DNA from 4 places in the Bacillus sp. GW823-FHT06A10 genome. Region 1 is predicted to be linked to each of the others. Evidence: riboswitches for the same ligand, from Rfam matches in the RefSeq annotation. Region 1 holds a riboswitch; each other region holds the start of a gene.
The links. Region 1 has a riboswitch for S-adenosylmethionine ahead of mtnW (2,3-diketo-5-methylthiopentyl-1-phosphate enolase). Riboswitches for the same ligand answer to the same signal wherever they lie in the genome.
Positions count from the first base shown of each region.

Region 2: linked by a shared signal. The riboswitch ahead of AC1Q8M_RS21280 (methionine ABC transporter ATP-binding protein) and the one ahead of mtnW (2,3-diketo-5-methylthiopentyl-1-phosphate enolase) in region 1 are both predicted to bind S-adenosylmethionine.
Region 3: linked by a shared signal. The riboswitch ahead of metK (methionine adenosyltransferase) and the one ahead of mtnW (2,3-diketo-5-methylthiopentyl-1-phosphate enolase) in region 1 are both predicted to bind S-adenosylmethionine.
Region 4: linked by a shared signal. The riboswitch ahead of AC1Q8M_RS23950 (methionine ABC transporter ATP-binding protein) and the one ahead of mtnW (2,3-diketo-5-methylthiopentyl-1-phosphate enolase) in region 1 are both predicted to bind S-adenosylmethionine.

Region 1 is NZ_JBXAHT010000002.1:769,465-772,970, reverse strand. Features, by position in the region: gene AC1Q8M_RS18915 (carbon-nitrogen family hydrolase) at 1-167, opposite strand, end outside; gene AC1Q8M_RS18910 (pyridoxal phosphate-dependent aminotransferase) at 182-1,360, shown strand; SAM riboswitch class I at 1,425-1,530, shown strand; gene mtnW (2,3-diketo-5-methylthiopentyl-1-phosphate enolase) at 1,595-2,839, shown strand; gene mtnX (2-hydroxy-3-keto-5-methylthiopentenyl-1-phosphate phosphatase) at 2,836-3,495, shown strand; gene AC1Q8M_RS18895 (methylthioribulose 1-phosphate dehydratase) at 3,492-3,506, shown strand, end outside.
Region 2 is NZ_JBXAHT010000003.1:86,134-89,639, reverse strand. Features, by position in the region: gene AC1Q8M_RS21295 (toprim domain-containing protein) at 245-589, shown strand; gene AC1Q8M_RS21290 (thioredoxin family protein) at 593-901, shown strand; gene AC1Q8M_RS21285 (hypothetical protein) at 1,054-1,398, shown strand; SAM riboswitch class I at 1,524-1,631, shown strand; gene AC1Q8M_RS21280 (methionine ABC transporter ATP-binding protein) at 1,809-2,834, shown strand; gene AC1Q8M_RS21275 (methionine ABC transporter permease) at 2,827-3,492, shown strand.
Region 3 is NZ_JBXAHT010000002.1:108,161-111,666, forward strand. Features, by position in the region: gene pckA (phosphoenolpyruvate carboxykinase (ATP)) at 1-1,527, opposite strand, end outside; SAM riboswitch class I at 1,756-1,877, shown strand; gene metK (methionine adenosyltransferase) at 2,047-3,246, shown strand; gene AC1Q8M_RS15325 (hypothetical protein) at 3,473-3,506, opposite strand, start outside.
Region 4 is NZ_JBXAHT010000004.1:30,672-34,177, reverse strand. Features, by position in the region: gene AC1Q8M_RS23960 (MetQ/NlpA family ABC transporter substrate-binding protein) at 1-359, opposite strand, end outside; gene AC1Q8M_RS23955 (methionine ABC transporter permease) at 381-1,046, opposite strand; gene AC1Q8M_RS23950 (methionine ABC transporter ATP-binding protein) at 1,036-2,055, opposite strand; SAM riboswitch class I at 2,179-2,284, opposite strand; gene AC1Q8M_RS23945 (cysteine hydrolase family protein) at 2,527-3,084, shown strand; gene AC1Q8M_RS23940 (acyltransferase) at 3,184-3,506, opposite strand, start outside.

The DNA of each region.
Region 1 (3,506 bases):
TCGCTTATTTTATTTTTAGCATTCTCAATATTTTTTTCTACATCTCCAAAAACAATATCCATTTGAATACATGCGACTTTCATTTTTTCAGCCCCATTCTTATTTTTTTCTTTACAAAATACTGGAAAGATTATATCATTTGTCACTAGAATTGTAACAACTTTCAAAAGAGGTGGAAAGTATGAAATTATTTCAACCTTCTGAGATAGTAACATCATTGCCAACACAATTTTTCGCTTCACTTGTTGCAAAAGTTAACAAAGTCGTTGCAGCTGGTCACGATGTTATTAATCTAGGTCAAGGTAATCCAGATCAACCAACACCGCAGCATATCGTAAAAGCTTTACAAGATGCTGCCGAAAAGACCATTCATCATAAATATCCGCCATTTCGCGGACATGAAAGCTTAAAGGAAGCCGTGACTACATTCTATAAACGTGAATACGGCGTCGAATTAAACCCAAAAACTGAAGTTGCTATTTTGTTTGGTGGGAAGGCTGGACTAGTAGAATTACCAATTTGTTTTACAAATCCTGGTGATACAATTCTCGTTCCGGATCCAGGCTATCCAGATTATTTATCTGGGGTTGCCTTAGCAAAGGCACACTTTGAAACCATGCCGCTTATTGCAGAAAATCATTTTTTACCGGATTATAAAAAAATTGACGACTCTATCGCTGAACGGGCAAAGTTAATGTTTTTAAACTATCCAAATAACCCTACAGGTGCTACTGCATCAAAAGATTTTTTTGATACAACCATTCATTTTGCTAATAAACATAATATATTAGTTGTTCACGATTTCGCTTACGGTGCTATCGGATTTGATGGTCAAAAACCTGTTAGTTTCTTGCAAGCAGATGGTTCGAAAGATATAGGAATTGAAATTTACACGTTATCAAAAACTTTCAATATGGCTGGCTGGCGTATTGCTTTTGCAGTTGGAAATGAAAGTGTCATCGAAACCATTAACCTATTGCAAGATCATATGTATGTTAGTATTTTTGGTGCAATTCAAGATGCTGCTCGCGAAGCACTATTAAGTTCACAGTCTTGTGTAGTAGATCTTGTAAATAGTTACGAATCTCGGAGAAACGCTCTTATTTCAGCTTGTCACTCAATTGGTTGGAATGTAGACATTCCAACCGGATCATTCTTTGCATGGCTTCCTGTACCAGAAGGTTATACATCCGAGCAATTTTCTGATATTTTACTAGAAAAAGCACACGTTGCAGTTGCTCCTGGTGTTGGATTTGGTGAACATGGCGAAGGGTATGTCCGTGTTGGTCTCTTGCATACAGAAGATAGATTACGAGAAGCCATTAATCGAATTGATAAATTAAATTTTTTCAAAAAGTAATTGACAACATGAAAAATATCTGACAAAATTCAGTTATCTTAAAAATTTAAACATTTCTAAATACTTCTTATCAAGAGCAGGTGGAGGGACGAGCCCGACGAAACCCGGCAACCGATCTACAATCGTAGACACGGTGCTAATTCTCGCAGCATTATGCTGACAGATAAGGAGCTGGTTGTAAAAAAACCTCTCCTTAGCTGAGAGGTTTTTTTATTTAACTAGGAGGTTATAACAATGAGCGGAATTATAGCGACGTATTTAATCCATGATGATTCACATAACTTAGAAAAAAAAGCTGAGCAAATTGCTCTTGGTTTAACAATTGGCTCTTGGACTCATTTGCCACAATTATTGCAAGAACAATTAAAGCAACATAAAGGCAACGTCATTCATATTGAGGAATTAGCTGAACATGAACATACGAATTCGTATTTACGTAAAAAAGTAGAACGCGGAATTATTAAAATCGAATATCCGTTATTAAACTTCAGTCCAGATTTACCAGCAATTTTAACTACTACATTTGGAAAGCTATCCCTTGATGGCGAAGTAAAATTAATTGACTTAACTTTTTCAGAAGAATTGAAAGAACATTTTCCTGGTCCAAAATTCGGGATAGATGGGATTCGAAACCTTTTACAAGTGCATGATCGTCCCCTTTTAATGAGTATTTTTAAAGGAATGATTGGACGAAATATTGGGTATTTAAAAACGCAATTACGTGATCAAGCAAGTGGTGGTGTAGATATAGTAAAAGATGATGAAATATTATTTGAAAATGCATTAACACCACTTACGAAACGCATTGTATCTGGAAAAGAAGTTTTACAATCCGTATATGAAACATACGGACATAAAACGTTATATGCCGTAAATTTAACAGGACGAACTTTTGATTTAAAAGAAAATGCGAAACGTGCAGTGCAAGCTGGAGCTGATATTCTATTATTTAACGTATTTGCTTACGGACTAGATGTACTGCAATCACTTGCAGAAGATGATGAAATCCCAGTTCCTATTATGGCACACCCTGCTGTAAGTGGTGCTTATTCAGCATCTAAGTTATATGGAATTTCATCTCCATTATTACTCGGAAAGCTACTACGCTATGCTGGGGCTGACTTTTCATTATTCCCATCTCCATACGGAAGTGTTGCGCTAGAAAAAGAGGAAGCTCTTGCTATCTCAAAATATTTAACTGAAGACGATGCATTTTTCAAGAAGAGCTTTTCTGTTCCATCTGCTGGTATTCACCCTGGTTTCGTTCCCTTTATTGTACGAGATTTCGGTAAAGATGTTGTTATTAATGCTGGCGGCGGGATACATGGACATCCAAATGGAGCGCAAGGCGGTGGTAAAGCTTTCCGTACTGCAATTGATGCTACTTTGCAAAATAAACCACTCCATGAAGTAGATGACATAAATTTGCATAGTGCACTACAAATATGGGGAAATCCCTCTCATGAGGTGAAATTATGAGTATTCAAGTATTTTGTGATTTCGATGGCACGATTACAAATAATGATAACATTATGTCCATTATGGAAAAATTCGCACCACCAGAAGCTGAAGAAGTAAAGAATAGAATTTTATCACAAGAGCTATCTATTCAAGAAGGTGTTTCTCAATTATTTCGATTAATACCTACTCATCTGCACGATGAAATTATTCAATTTTTAATAGAAACTGCTGAAATTCGTAATGGTTTTCATGAATTTATACAATTTGTAAATGAAAATAACATTTCTTTTTACGTTATATCAGGTGGAATGGATTTCTTCGTCTATCCACTCTTACAAGGACTCATTCCAAAAGAGCAAATTTACTGTAATGAAACAGATTTTTCAAATGAATACATTACGGTGAATTGGCCTCATCCTTGTGATCATCATTGTCAAAATCATTGCGGATTATGTAAATCATCACTCATCCGTAAATTGAGTGATACGAATGACTTCCATATTGTGATTGGAGATTCAATTACTGATTTACAAGCTGCGAAACAAGCAGATAAAGTATTTGCTCGTGACTTCCTTATTACAAAGTGTGAAGAGAATTATATTGCTTATACACCGTTTGAAACATTCCATGATATTCAAAATGAATTAAAACATTTGTTGGAGGTGAAATCATGAAACAACTTTTT
Region 2 (3,506 bases), on a different contig from region 1:
ACAATCTAAATGAGCCGCTTGCGCTTTTCATTGTCTAGCTCCAACTCCTAGCCCTTCATGTCTAAGAACCTTCCGCACGAGAAGACAAAAAGCGTCTTCTGTACGGAAGAACCTTAGCCAACAGGGCTAAACAGTCGGTTTCGCTTTTCTTTTGCAAAAATAAACAGGAAACAACATGAAAATAACGAATATACTATATACTAAGTTCAAGGTTGTATAGTATATGGTGATCGGGTGATGACATATGATTTATGTGGAAAAAGTCATTATTGTAGAAGGTACATCAGATAGAAGAAAGATTGAATCTATTATTCGTGAACCAGTGGAAATTGTTTGTACAAATGGTACAATTGGTTTGTCGAAAATGGATGAGCTCGTTGATCAGTTTTTTGATAAGGAAGTGTATGTGCTAGTGGATGCTGATGATGCTGGAGAAAAGTTAAGGAAACAATTTCGAAAAGAATTTCCGCAAGCCGAGCATATCTATATTGATCGCTCGTACCGAGAAGTGGCAACTGCGCCATCTACACACTTAGCAAATGTATTATGGGGAGCCGACATTGACGTTTATACAGAATATTTACGGTAAGGAATGATAGAAGTGATCGATTGGACAGGAGCCGAAGCTACAGCCCTAATAGAGAATGAAGAAAAAACAGTGTTATATGTATATACTCCAATGTGTGGAACATGCCAATTAGCAAAAAAGATGTTAACAGTCGTTGAGATGACAATTGAAGGCCTCAAAATTGGGATGTTAGATTTAAATTATGCTCCGCATTTAGCGAAAGAGTATGGGATTGAAAGTGTACCTTGTTTACTTGTTTTTGAAAATGGGACACTGATGAAGAAGATATATGCATTTCATTCGGTTGAATATTTATATACGGAATTAAAGTAGGCGGCAAAATTTTTGCCGCCTCGACATATTTCTTGGGAAATATGTCGAGATGCAGGATGGATACAGTATTTGTCGAGCGAAAATAACAGGATTGCTCTTTATTGAGAGGGAATGGTATGTAATAGAAAGTGATATGAAGGATGTGATTTAGGGTGAAATTATATTCTTTGCTTCAATCATTTGTAAATTACGCTAATGGTCAATATCATTTAGAGCCGCTTTTAAGACAAGAGGAGAAAACTGTTAATTTCCGCTTTAGAGATGAAAGTTGTTCGTTACAAATTTCAAGAGATTATATAGAGCTGCTACAAGAGGAAAGAGGAACGGAACAAATCATTTGCTTAGATGAAAAAGATATAGAGCAATTGGTGAATGGAAATGTACGATTGCAAATGTTAATGAATGATGGACGTGTACAATATTCAGGAACGTACCGAACGATGTTATTAGTGGAATCGATGTTTCATATATGTAAACCGATGTCAGTAGGTGCTTAAAATTCTGAAGTTTCATTTTTTGCGAAAATTTCTGTTGACATGGTGAGCGTATATTGATACAATTCAAGTCATAAAATATAGACAATTTCATAAATTTCAAATCAGACGAAAATTGAATCTGATTTCTCTTATCAAGAGAGGTGGAGGGACTGTGCCCTGTGAAGCCCGGCAACCGTCAACTTATGTTGAAATGGTGCCAATTCCTGCAAAGCGAATGCTTTGAGAGATGAGAGAGAGGGATAATGTTGTTATATACGCATATAAACCTTTCTGCTTCTCTAAAGCGGAAAGGTTTTTTGTTGTTTGAATGTGGAGGACATTCAAATAATAAAAGTAGTGATAGCGGTGGACTACACGCATCAAAAATAAAAAAATGCGGAGTCTATCTAAACAAAAAAGGGGTGAACATCATGATTCTATTAGAGAATGTAAGGAAAATATATAAGGCGAAAAGCGGTGATGTCACTGCTGTAGATAACGCCAATTTAAAAATAGAAAAAGGCGAAATATTTGGTGTTATCGGATATAGCGGCGCTGGGAAAAGTTCTTTAATCAGATTGTTTAATCAGTTAGAGAAACCGACTTCTGGCCAAATTACAATTGCGAATCGTGTTATATCAGCAATTACAGGAAGTGAACTTCGTAAGGCAAGGCAAGAAATCGGAATGATTTTTCAGCACTTTAACTTACTTTGGTCACGAACTGTACGTGAAAATATAGAGTTTCCACTTGAAATTGCAGGTGTTGATAAAACGAAGAGAAGAAAACGTGTTGATGAATTAATTCATCTTGTTGGATTAGAAGGAAGAGGAGACGCGTACCCATCTCAGCTGAGCGGGGGACAAAAACAACGCGTTGGGATTGCAAGAGCATTAGCTAACAACCCACAAGTACTTTTATGTGATGAAGCAACGTCGGCTCTTGATCCAGAAACGACAGATCAAATTTTGGATTTACTATTAGACATTAATAAGCGCCTTGGTTTAACAATTGTACTCATTACACATGAGATGCACGTAATTCGAAAGATTTGTAATCGAGTGGCGGTAATGGAGAGAGGAAAGATTGTAGAAACGGGTCCAGTACTTGATGTATTCCGTAATCCGAAGCAAGATATTACGAAACGATTTGTACAGCAGTTAACAGATTCTGAAGATACAAATGAAACGATTGAAAGTTTAATTGAAAAATATCCAGATGGAAAAGTAATTCGTTTGCAGTTTATTGGTGAGGCTGTAGAAAGACCAGTCCTTCAACGATTGATGCAACGCAGTGATATAGAAGTTAGCATTTTGCAAGGAAATATCGCACAAACGAATAACGGTTCTTACGGTAGTTTAGTTGTTCATTTAAATGGTGAGGAAACAGCGATCCAGCAAGCGATAGAAGGAATTCATCAAGATCAAGTAGAGCTGGAGGTGATTGCACATGGATAAGTTACTCGCAAATGTTGATTGGAATCAAATGTTAGAAGCAACTGGTGAAACGTTATATATGACGGCAATCGCAGCTCTTGCGACATTTGTTTTAGGACTAATTTTAGGATTGTTACTTTTCATGACAGCGAAAGATAATTTATGGGAAAACAAATCAATTAATACGGTGATTGGAGCATTCGTAAATATATTCCGTTCTATACCGTTCATCATTTTAATTATTTTATTAATCCCATTCACAAAGATTCTTCTTGGAACAATTCTTGGAGCAAGTGCAGCTCTGCCGGCTTTAATTATTGGAGCGGCACCATTCTACGCGAGAATGGTTGAAATTGCACTTCGCGAAATTGATAAAGGTGTAATTGAAGCTTCCAAAGCAATGGGAGCAAAAACAAGCACAATTATTTTGAAAGTGTTAATTCCAGAATCGTTACCAGCATTAGTATCTGGTATTACGGTTACGACAATTGCTTTAGTAGGCTATACAGCAATGGCGGGAGTTGTTGGTGCTGGTGGTCTTGGAACACTTGCTTATTTAGAAGGATTCCAGCGAGGAAATAACGATGTAACAATCGTTGCGACAATTTGTGTATTACTAGTTGTATTTTTAATTCAGTGGATTGGTGATAGTTTAACGACTCGAATAGATAAACGATAATAAAAAACGAGAGG
Region 3 (3,506 bases), 660 kb from region 1:
GTTCTCTTTGAATTCATTTGCAAGCTCGATTGCTTTTGCTTTGTAAGCAGCTTTATCAGCCCAAGTTTGTTCAGGCATTAACACTTCGTCAGGTACACCTGGTACGTGAAGTGGAACTTCAAGACCGAAGATGTCATGTTTAGCTGTTTCAGTTTTTGCAAGTTCGCCGCTTAATGCTGCTTGAATCATTGCACGAGTATAACCTAAGTTCATACGTTTACCAACTCCGTACTCGCCGCCAGTCCAGCCAGTGTTTACTAGGAATACTTTCGCATCGTGTTTCTCGATTTTTTCACCAAGCATTTCAGCGTAGCGAGATGCATCAAGTGGTAAGAATGGTGAACCGAAGCAAGTTGAGAATGTAGCTTGCGGAGATGTAACGCCGCGCTCTGTTCCTGCTAGTTTACTAGTGTAACCACTTAAGAAATGATACATAGCTTGCTCTTTTGATAACTTACTGATTGGAGGCAATACGCCAGATGCATCAGCAGTTAAGAAAATAATTGTATTTGGGTGTCCAGCAACACTTGGCAGTACGATATTGTCGATCGCATGCATAGGGTATGCAGCACGAGTATTTTCTGTTAAAGTAGTATCGTTGTAGTCGGCGATACGCGTTTGGTCATTAATGATAACGTTTTCTAAAACAGATCCAAATTTGATTGCATCGAAAATTTGTGGTTCTTTCTCGTGAGAAAGGTTTACACATTTTGCATAGCAACCGCCTTCAATATTGAATACACCGTTATCAGACCAACCGTGCTCATCATCACCGATTAATTTACGGTTTGGATCAGCAGATAATGTTGTTTTACCTGTTCCAGATAAACCGAAGAATAGTGCTACGTCGCCTTCTTCACCTACGTTTGCAGAGCAATGCATAGAAAGGATATCTTGTTCAGGTAATAAGAAGTTCATAATAGAGAAGATTGATTTTTTCATTTCTCCAGCGTATTCTGTACCACCAATTAGTACGATACGTTTTTCGAATGAAACCATAATGAATGCTTCAGAGTTTGTACCGTCAACAGCTGGATCAGCTTTGAAATTCGGTGCAGAAACAATTGTGAACTCTGATTCATGAGTTGTTAATTCTTCTTCAGTTGGACGAATGAATAATTGATGTACAAATAAATTGTGCCATGCATATTCGTTAATAACTTGAATTGGTAGGCGGTAATTGCGGTCAGCGCCTGCAAATCCTTTGAAGACGAATAACTCTTCTTTTTCTTTTAAGTATTCTAAAACTTTAGTATATAATTTATTAAAATGTTCTTCAGAAATCGGTTGGTTCACAGCTCCCCAAGCAATTTTGTCAGCAACCGATGCTTCTTTCACAATAAATTTATCTTTAGGAGAACGTCCTGTATATTTTCCAGTTGAAGCAGAAACGGCACCAGTCGAAGTTAATTTCCCTTCATTTCGCATTAATACTTTTTCCACTAATTGCGGAACACTTAGTTGAATCTGTGCATTGCTTCCGTTCAATAATTCGTGTAAACCAATTTGGACATTCACAGTACTCATATTTATATACCATCCTTTTCATTTAATGAAATATTTCTCGTAATCCCCAACAAGAGTATAACACAATTATATAAATAATGTATACTATTTATTTCTTTTTGTTTGTGTGAATGTATTATTTCCCTATTAATATTTCATTTCAGGCGTATTGAGAAAAACTTTCAGGAAAATGTGAATATTAATTGACAAATGAATATCATTTCTTTAGTATAGGTTGGGACGGATACTCTCTTATCCCGAGCTGGCGGAGGGACAGGCCCGATGAAGCCCAGCAACCTCACTTGTATTGATAAATGCAGGTGAATAGGTGCTAAAACCTGTGCGAGGCTACAGGTCTCGAACGATAAGAGCGAAGGGCAAAAAGCAGTATGCAAGTAGCAAATTAAACCTTTCCTCTATGTAAAGTAGGAAAGGTTTTTCTGTATGCTTGTGTGGGAGAATAAATGTATGTCGCAGTTTGTGGCAAATTAAGGATGAGTTCCGTACAATATATACAATTACTGTAGGGAGGTTTACCACATGACAAAAAAACGTCATCTGTTCACATCTGAGTCTGTAACTGAAGGACATCCAGATAAAATTTGTGACCAAATTTCTGATTCAATTTTAGATGCGATCTTATCAAAAGACGCAAATGCACGTGTAGCTTGTGAAACAACTGTAACAACTGGTTTAGTATTGGTAGCGGGGGAAATTACGACTTCTACTTACGTAGATATTCCAAAAATCGTTCGTGAAACAATTCAAGGCATTGGTTACACACGCGCAAAATACGGATTCGATGCAGAAACTTGTGCTGTTTTAACATCTATCGATGAGCAGTCTGCTGACATCGCTATGGGTGTTGACCAAGCGCTAGAAGCACGCGAAGGTCAAATGACTGACGCTGAGATTGAGGCAATTGGTGCAGGAGACCAAGGTTTAATGTTTGGTTTCGCATGTAATGAAACACAAGAGTTAATGCCACTTCCAATCTCGCTTGCTCACAAATTAGCTCGCCGTTTAACTGAAGTACGTAAAGATGATACATTATCATACTTACGTCCAGATGGAAAAACGCAAGTTACAGTTGAGTATGATGAAAATGGTAAACCAGTACGTGTTGATACTATCGTAATTTCTACACAACATCACCCAGATGTTACATGGGAAGAAATCGATCGCGACTTAAAAGAGCACGTAATTAAAGCTGTAGTACCAGCAGAATTAATGGATGGAGAAACGAAATTCTTCATTAATCCAACTGGCCGCTTCGTAATTGGTGGACCACAAGGTGATGCTGGTTTAACAGGACGTAAAATCATCGTTGATACTTACGGTGGATACGCTCGCCATGGCGGCGGTGCATTCTCTGGTAAAGATGCAACAAAAGTTGACCGTTCTGCAGCATATGCAGCTCGTTATGTTGCGAAAAACATCGTAGCAGCTGGTCTTGCTGACAAAGCAGAAGTACAACTTGCATACGCAATCGGTGTAGCACAACCAGTATCAATTTCAGTTGATACATTCGGCACAGGTAAAGTATCTGAAGACGTACTAGTAGAACTAGTTCGTAACAACTTCGATCTTCGCCCAGCTGGTATTATTAAAATGCTAGACTTACGTCGCCCAATTTACAAACAAACAGCAGCTTACGGCCACTTCGGACGTACTGATGTAGATCTTTCATGGGAACGTACAGACAAAGCTGCAGCTTTAAAAGAGCAAGCTGGTCTATAATATATGAAAAAAAGCTTTGCGCGGTGAGCGCAAAGCTTTTTTTATTTCGTTTTACTTACAATTTGAATGCATGATTTGCAATATACTTCGCCTTCTAGCTCAATATACTTTTTCGTATTAGTCATGCCACTTGCTGGAAAAGGCATATGAATCCATGCCTTTTCATACGTTTGTATTTCCTTTTACATGATTTACAAAGGGTGGATTTCTTCTGGAAGATATGCAATCAACCTTTCATTTGACGTGCTTTACCTGCGCAA
Region 4 (3,506 bases), on a different contig from region 1:
TTTTCAGAGTATAAACCCATTGGCGCAATTTGTGTTGTACCAACAGCTGTAATATCTAACTTATGCTCTTTTTTAAATTGCTCTAAGAAAGCAATATGCTGAAATGAGTTTAATTCAATATCTCCATCAGCTAAAGCTTTATTTGGAGTTGTATAATCAGAGAACTCCACCAGTTTAATCTTAATCCCTTCTTTTTCAGCTTTTTTCTTCAAAATTTCCCAAGCGTCTCCATCCGTTCCAGTTACACCGACGCGAACTACTTTTTCTTTCGCTCCTGCACCCGTGTCTCCACTTGAGCAGCCACTTAATGCTGAGACTCCTACAATCGCTGATAATGCAAATGCTAAAATTTTCTTCATTTTCTTTTCCTCTCTTCCTTTTTATGATCTACGTAACAAGACTTTCGCAAAGTAGTTTCCTAAATTTTGAGCTATCTGCACGAGAATAATAAGTAAAACAACCGTTACAAACATAACTGATGTATCAAAACGTTGATAACCATATGTCATTGCCAAGTCACCAAGACCGCCACCACCGACAAGCCCAGCAACTGCAGAAAATTCAATTAAACCAACTGTCATAAATGTGATACCTAAGATTAATGGTGCTAACGCTTCTGGTACAAGGATTTCAAAAACGATTCTAATTGGCGAGGCGCCCATTGCTTGTGCTGCCTCAATTACTCCTTTCGGAACGGAAACAAGATTTGTTTCAACCATTCTAGCAATACCAATTGATGCGACTAACGTCATCGGGAAAATTGCTGCTGCTGTTCCAATCGTCGTTCCGATAACACTTCTCGTTAGTGGACTTAACGCTACTAAAAAGATAATGAATGGTACCGGACGAATTGTATTAATTATGATGTTAAGAATAGAAAAGACCCATTTATTTTCTAAAAAGTTTCCTTTTCTCGTTACATATAAAAGTAAACCTAGCGGTATACCAAGAATTGTAGCGAATATAAGGGTTACAATTACCATTAAGAGGGTATCCCCCGTCGCATCTAGTATGCGCGGCCAAAATATACTCCAATCAACTCGCATGAGCTTCTACCTCCTTCAGCTGCACTTGCAGTCTTAGATGTTGTAATGCTTTTTGAATTTCCCTCTGCTCACCTTGCAATTCTACAAGCAGATTTCCAAATAGCACATTTTGAAGTTCAATAATATTTCCGTACAGTACATTTACATCGACGTTATAGTTTTTTGCGATATATGATAGTACCGGCTGCCCTGTCTCCTCACCAGTAAATGTTAGACGATAAATTTGACCACCATTTTGAATTTTCGCTAGAACACTTTCTGGTAAATGATCATTAATAACAGAACGTACAAAGTTTTGAGTCGTCTTTGTTTTTGGTTGCGTGAAAACATCGAACAGTTTTCCTTCTTCAATAACTTTTCCCTTCTCCATTACAGCTACACGGTGACAAATTTCTTTCACAACATGCATTTCATGTGTAATAAGAAGAATTGTTAAATTGTATTCTCGATTTACTTTCTTTAATAAGTTTAGAATTTCTGTCGTCGTTTCTGGATCTAAGGCTGATGTTGCCTCATCACATATAAGAATATCTGGCGATGTCGCAAGTGCTCTAGCAATACCAACACGTTGCTTTTGTCCCCCTGATAGCTGTTCTGGATAATAGTTTGCTTTATCTTCTAACCCTACAAACTTCAGCAGTTCATTCACTCGTTCCTTTATCTCGTTCTTTGGCAATTTCGCTAACTTTAATGGATAAGCAATATTCCCAAACACTGTTCTTGAATTAAATAAATTAAAGCTTTGAAAAATCATTCCGATTCTTTGTCTTAGTTTGCGTAATTCTTTCGTCGATAATGATGTAATATCTTTATCATCTATTGCAATCGTTCCTGACGTTGGTCTCTCTAACATATTTACTAAGCGTAATAATGTACTCTTTCCAGCGCCACTAAAACCGATAATGCCAAAAATTTCGCCTTTCTCAACTGATAATGTTACATCCTCCACCGCATGAACAGATTGCCCAGCTGATTCATACACTTTACTTACATTGTTAAAAGAAATCATTTTTTCCCCTCCTATATGCTGTAAAAACTTGAAGTAGAGCTTTCGAGGTAAAATAAAAAGTGCTCTCCTTCTTATCAACCATAAAGATAAGAAGGAGAGCACTTATATGTACTCGTTCACATCTTCTCATCTTCCAAGCCTTTATATGGCTTGCTGGAGTTAGCACGGTATTAAAAAACCCGTTGCTGAGGTATCGTAGGGCCAGTCCCTCCACCTCTCTGGATAAGAATGTATCGATTTAATTGTCATTTAATTAATTCTCATTATAGAACTCAGAATAATAAGAGTCAATACATTTTTTAGAAAAATATTAATTATTCCTTTATTAAAATTTTCAGATGAAAATTCATGAGAAAATAGTAACTTTCAAGGTTATTTAAAATTCTTCTTCCTCATATTTTTAAACAGGAGAATCCTCTCTACAAATTGAATAAATTTATTTGAATATGAAACTCGGAGGCAGATAAATATATGAAAACAGCTCTTTTACTCGTCGATATTCAAAACGATTATTTTCCAAATGGAAAGATGGAATTGCGTAATCCAGTAGAAGCAAGCGAATATGCTAATCAGTTATTACAACACTTTAGAACAAACAGCGAACCTATTTTTCATATCCAACACGTAGCTATAAAAGATGACGCTACTTTTTTCCTACCTAATACAGAAGGTGTACATATTCACGAAAGCGTACGTCCACTTAGAGAAGAAACCGTTATAGTCAAACATTATCCAAATAGCTTCCGAGAAACTAATCTTCTAGAGCAATTACAGCGTTTAGACATTGAACATGTCGTCGTATGCGGGATGATGACTCATATGTGTATTGATGCTACAGTAAGGGCTGCATTCGATTTTGGCTTTCAATGTACCGTTATACATGATGCTTGTGCTACAAAAGACCTTTCTTTTAAGAACGCTACTATACCAGCTGTTTATATTCATAATACAATTTTAGCAAGTTTGAATAATATATATGCGGAAATACTTAGCAAAAAAGAGTTTGTCCAAAGAAAAAAATCCTTTTGAAAATTCAAAAGGATTTTTTTCGACTATATTATATTTACCATCTATTCATGCCCTATTTTGAGGAATTCATATTATACTTATAAAAACCTCACTAATTATTTACATTGATACATTATCATTTTTAATATCTTTTGATTGAGTCCAATTTCCCCATAAAAATTGAATATTACATGTACGAGAAGCTTCCTTAAAACTCATTCCTGTTAATGGATAACATGTGATTTTTATACTTGCAAAAATTATAATTGCTATCATTGTTATAACTGTAATTATTATGAAAGCAACTAATAACATCCAAATTGATTGCGCTGGCCAAATATTCAATCTATTCCCAATATATACAACTACTAAATTATGCATTAAATACACACCAAATGAAAAAGCAGATAAAATTTGTATCCACTTAAACATAAACGGATTCA